DNA from 2 places in the Streptomyces sp. NPDC030838 genome. Region 1 is predicted to be linked to the other one. Evidence: riboswitches for the same ligand, from Rfam matches in the RefSeq annotation. Region 1 holds a riboswitch; the other holds the start of a gene.
The links. Region 1 has a riboswitch for cyclic di-AMP ahead of ACZ42A_RS08875 (C40 family peptidase). Riboswitches for the same ligand answer to the same signal wherever they lie in the genome.
Positions count from the first base shown of each region.

Region 2: another riboswitch for cyclic di-AMP. It lies ahead of ACZ42A_RS27330 (M23 family metallopeptidase); the one in region 1 lies ahead of ACZ42A_RS08875 (C40 family peptidase).

Region 1 covers NZ_JBVIED010000002.1:400,609-402,804, forward strand. The annotation lists gene pcrA (DNA helicase PcrA) at 1-694, opposite strand, end outside; cyclic di-AMP (ydaO/yuaA leader) riboswitch at 924-1,090, shown strand; gene ACZ42A_RS08875 (C40 family peptidase) at 1,099-2,196, shown strand, end outside.
Region 2 covers NZ_JBVIED010000012.1:44,441-46,636, forward strand. The annotation lists gene ACZ42A_RS27325 (M16 family metallopeptidase) at 1-677, shown strand, start outside; cyclic di-AMP (ydaO/yuaA leader) riboswitch at 892-1,058, shown strand; gene ACZ42A_RS27330 (M23 family metallopeptidase) at 1,072-1,836, shown strand; gene ACZ42A_RS27335 (GntR family transcriptional regulator) at 2,021-2,196, shown strand, end outside.

The DNA.
Region 1 (2,196 bases):
TCTCGAAGCCGTCGGAGGCCTGGGCGGCGAAGTCCTCCTCGTCGATCAGCTCGTTCTTCAGGTTGCTGATCTTGGCGCTGAAGGACTTGGGCGGGAAGCGCTTGGGGTCCAGGTCCAGATCGCGGCAGACCAGGGCCATCAGGCGCTTGGAGTCGGCGGCGTCGTAGATCGAGAACGACGAGGTGAAGCCGAGCTTCTTGCTCTCCCGGCGCAGGATGCGCACGCACGCGCTGTGGAAGGTCATCACCCACATCGCGTTCGCGCGCGGGCCCACCAGCTGCTCCACGCGCTCCTTCATCTCGCCCGCGGCCTTGTTGGTGAAGGTGATCGCGAGGATCTGCCCCGGGTGCACGCCCCGCTCGGCCAGCAGGTAGGCGATGCGGTGGGTGAGCACACGGGTCTTGCCGGAGCCGGCGCCGGCCACGATGAGCAGGGGGGAGCCGGAGTGGACGACGGCGGCGCGCTGGTTCTCGTTCAGCCCCTCCAGGAGCGCGGCCGAGTCCACCGCCGGGCGCGGGGCGCCGTCGCGGTAGTACTCGTCCCGGTCCGGGGGCAGGTCGAACTTCCCGCCGAACAGATCGTCCGGAATCGGCTCCGGTACGTGTTCGTCCTCGGGCGGCGGCGGGGGCTCCTCCGCATGGGCCCGCGGGGCCTGGAGGTCCGCCAGGAAGCTGTCGTCAAAGAGGCTGCTCATCGCTCTCCGAGTCTAGGGCGCCCCACTGACAACCGAGGGCCGCCCGGAGAACATCACAGCCGGCACCGGCGGCCACGCGCCGCTCAGGCTCGGCGACGGCGAGCTACACCTTTCGAAAGGTCACGAAAATGTATCGGGCATATCACCCACCAACCTTCACAGCAGCCACACGAGTTGGCTACCGTGCCGGGCAGGCCGAACGACCCCCACCGGCGAACGTCGCCGGGCCGCGCGGCCTCCGCCGAGTCCGGCGCCCCCACGGCGGCCGGAGCCGGGGACCCAACCGACTCTGGGGTGAATCGGCCCTCCTCTTGGGGGAGGGACCGTAGGGCAACCCTTCCGAACGACCCGCCCGAACCCGACAGCTAACCCGGTAGGCGGGCCGATGGAAGGAGTCGCCTCCCTTGGCGTCGCACCGCAAGTCGCGTCCCACCCCGCGCGTGGCCGGCATACGCAACCCCGCCCTCGCCACCGCCGCCCTCACCTCCGTGGCCCTGCTCTCGCAGACCGCCGACGCCGCCCCGTCGACCGACGACAAGCCGAGCCTGGAGGAGGTCGAGAAGAAGGTCGACGATCTCTACCGCCAGGCCGAGTCGGCGACCGAGAAGTACAACGCGGTCAAGGAGAGGACCGCGAAGCAGCGCAAGCGCGTCGACACCCTCCTGGACGACGTGGCCCGGCGCGCGCAGAAGCTCAACGAGGCACGCGAGGAGCTGGGGACCTACGCCGCGGCCCAGTACCGCACCGGCGGCGCCCTGTCCGACACCGCGACCTTCCTGCTCGCGGACTCGCCGCAGGACTACCTCGACCGGACGCAGCTGATGGACCGGCTGACCAGCCGGCAGAAGGACGCGGTCGACGACTACTTCGCCCAGCAGTCCGAGACGATGAAGAAGCGCCAGGAGGCCTCCGAGAGCCTTCGGACGCTCACCGAGTCGCAGACCGATCTGAAGACGGCCAAGGCGACCGTCCAGAAGAAGCTCGCCACCGCGCGGGAGCTGCTGTCGCAGCTGACCGCCGAGGAGAAGGCGCGGCTCGCGGCGATCGAGAAGCGCGAGCAGGAGGAGGCGGCGCGCAAGGCCGCGGAGCTGGCCCGGCAGCAGGCGGAGGAGCAGCGGCGGCAGGAGGAGGCCCGCCAGGAGGCCGCCCAGGAGGCCGCGCAGGAGGAGACCGGCGGCTCGTCGTCCTCCTCGGGCAGCACCGGCGAGACCTCCACCCCGGCCGACTCCACGTACGCCGCCAAGGCCGAGAAGGCGATCACCTTCGCCCGCGCCCAGATCGGCAAGCCGTACGTCTGGGGCGCCACCGGCCCCGGCTCCTACGACTGCTCCGGCCTCACCCAGGCCGCCTGGAAGGCCGCCGGCGTCACCCTCCCGCGCACCACCTACGACCAGGTGAACGCCGGAACCACGGTCTCCCTCGCCGCGGCCCAGCCCGGTGACCTGGTCTTCTTCTACGACGACGTCACCCACGTCGGCATCTACATCGGCAACGGGATGATG
Region 2 (2,196 bases), on a different contig from region 1:
CCCAGCCCCGGCCGGTGCCGCCGGTGACCGCCGACGACACCGGGCGCGTGGTCATCGTCGACCGCCCCGGCGCGGTCCAGACGCAGCTGCTCATCGGCCGCGTCGGCGCCGACCGGCACGACCGCGTGTGGCCCGCCCAGGTGCTCGGCACCTACTGCCTCGGCGGCACCCTCACCTCCCGCCTGGACCGCGTCCTGCGCGAGGAGAAGGGCTACACCTACGGCGTGCGGGCGTTCGGCCAGGTCCTGCGGTCCGCCCCGGACGGCACGGGCGCCTCGATGCTCGCCATCAGCGGCTCCGTGGACACCCCGAACACCGGTCCCGCCCTGAAGGACCTGTGGACGGTGCTGCGCACGCTCGCCGCGGAGGGCCTGACCGACGCCGAGCGGGACGTCGCCGTGCAGAACCTGGTCGGCGTGGCGCCGCTCAAGTACGAGACGGCGGCGGCCGTGGCGAGCACCCTGGCCGACCAGGTCGAGCAGCACCTGCCCGACGACTACCAGGCGACGCTGTACCGGCAGCTGGCCGCGACCGGCACGGTCGAGGCCACCGCCGCGGTGGTCAACGCCTTCCCAGTGGACCGTCTGGTGACCGTCCTCGTCGGTGACGCGGCGCAGATCAAGGAGCCCGTGGAGGCCCTCGGCATCGGCGAAGTCACCGTCGTGGCCGCCGAGTAGACGGCCGAGAGACAGCCGTACGGGCACACCCGCGCGGAGGGGCCCTGGTGACCGATGCGTCACCAGGGCCCCTTCATGTCCGAATTGAGGGAGAGGTTGCCTGTCTGCCCTGTGGGATGCGCTACAAAAGCCCGCGTTGGTTTGGGCTTTGAAAGCCGGCCCCCTTAGCGTCATCCGGGCTGTCCGTCAGGCAGTGCGCCGCACCCGCGGCACCGGACAGTCATCGCCGAGTCCCCGTACGGCGCGAGCCAGGGGAGCCGGGGACCCAACCACGTAGTCCCTGGGGTGAATCGGACGCCCGCGCGTCACGCGAGGGGGTCCGTAGGAGACCTTCCTGCTCCGAACCCGTCAGCTAACCCGGTAGGCGAGAAGGAAGGAAAGGACCAGCCACTCCATGGCGTTCACCCGCGCCACCGGGAAGCACCGTCGTCCCAGCCGGATGCACCGCTCCACCGCCCGCGCGGCGGGCGTCGCGGCGCTCACCACCACCGGCGTCATCGGCACCCTGGCGGGCCCGGCGCTCGCCGCCGACACCTCCGCCGAGCAGACCGGCCTGCTGCCGGTCCTCAGCATCGGCGACGAGGTCGCCGACCAGATCGACGCGCAGGCCGCCGCGCAGCAGCAGGCCGCCGAGCACGCCGCCGCCGTCAAGAAGGCCGAGGCGGCCGCGAAGAAGCGCGCCGAGGAGGAGGCCCGCAAGGCCCGCGCGGAGGAGGAGCGGGCCGCCCGCGAGGCCGAGCGCAAGCGCCTCAACACCTTCGTGTCGCCGATCAGCGGCTCCTACGTCTCCACCGGCTACCAGGCAGGCAGCGCCCTGTGGTCCTCCGGCAGCCACACCGGTGTCGACTTCCACGCCGCGAGCGGCACCTCGGTCCAGGCGGTCGGCTCCGGCACGGTCGTCGAGGCCGGCTGGGGCGGGGCGTACGGCAACCAGGTGGTCATCCGGATGCACGACGGCACGTACACCCAGTACGGCCACCTGTCCTCCATCGGCGTCTCCGTGGGCCAGACGGTCACCCCGGGCCAGCAGATCGGCCTGTCCGGCGCCACCGGCAACGTCACCGGCCCGCACCTGCACTTCGAGGCCCGTACGACCCAGGAGTACGGCTCGGACATCGACCCGGTCGCGTACCTGCGCGCGCACGGCGTGAACATCTGACGCAGCCGCAGCACTTCCCGAAGCCCCGGCCCCGAGCCGGGGCTTTCGGCGTTTCGGCCGCCCCGTTGTCCAAAAAATATCCATGGATTCCGGCCCGCCATCGGAAATTCCGGCTCATTGCAATAGAGTCGCTGAACACACGTCCATCGTCGACGTTTCACGGGGATTAAGGCGGAGGTCGGTCATGCGTATTCCGGCGCATTCGGTGTGCACGGCGATCCGGGACGACATCGTCGCGGGTGTCTACGAGCGCGGCAGCCGGCTCACCGAGGAACTGCTCGCCCGCCGCTACGGCGTCTCGCGCGTCCCCGTGCGGGAGGCCCTGCGCACCCTGGAGGCGGAGGGCTTCGTCGTGACCCG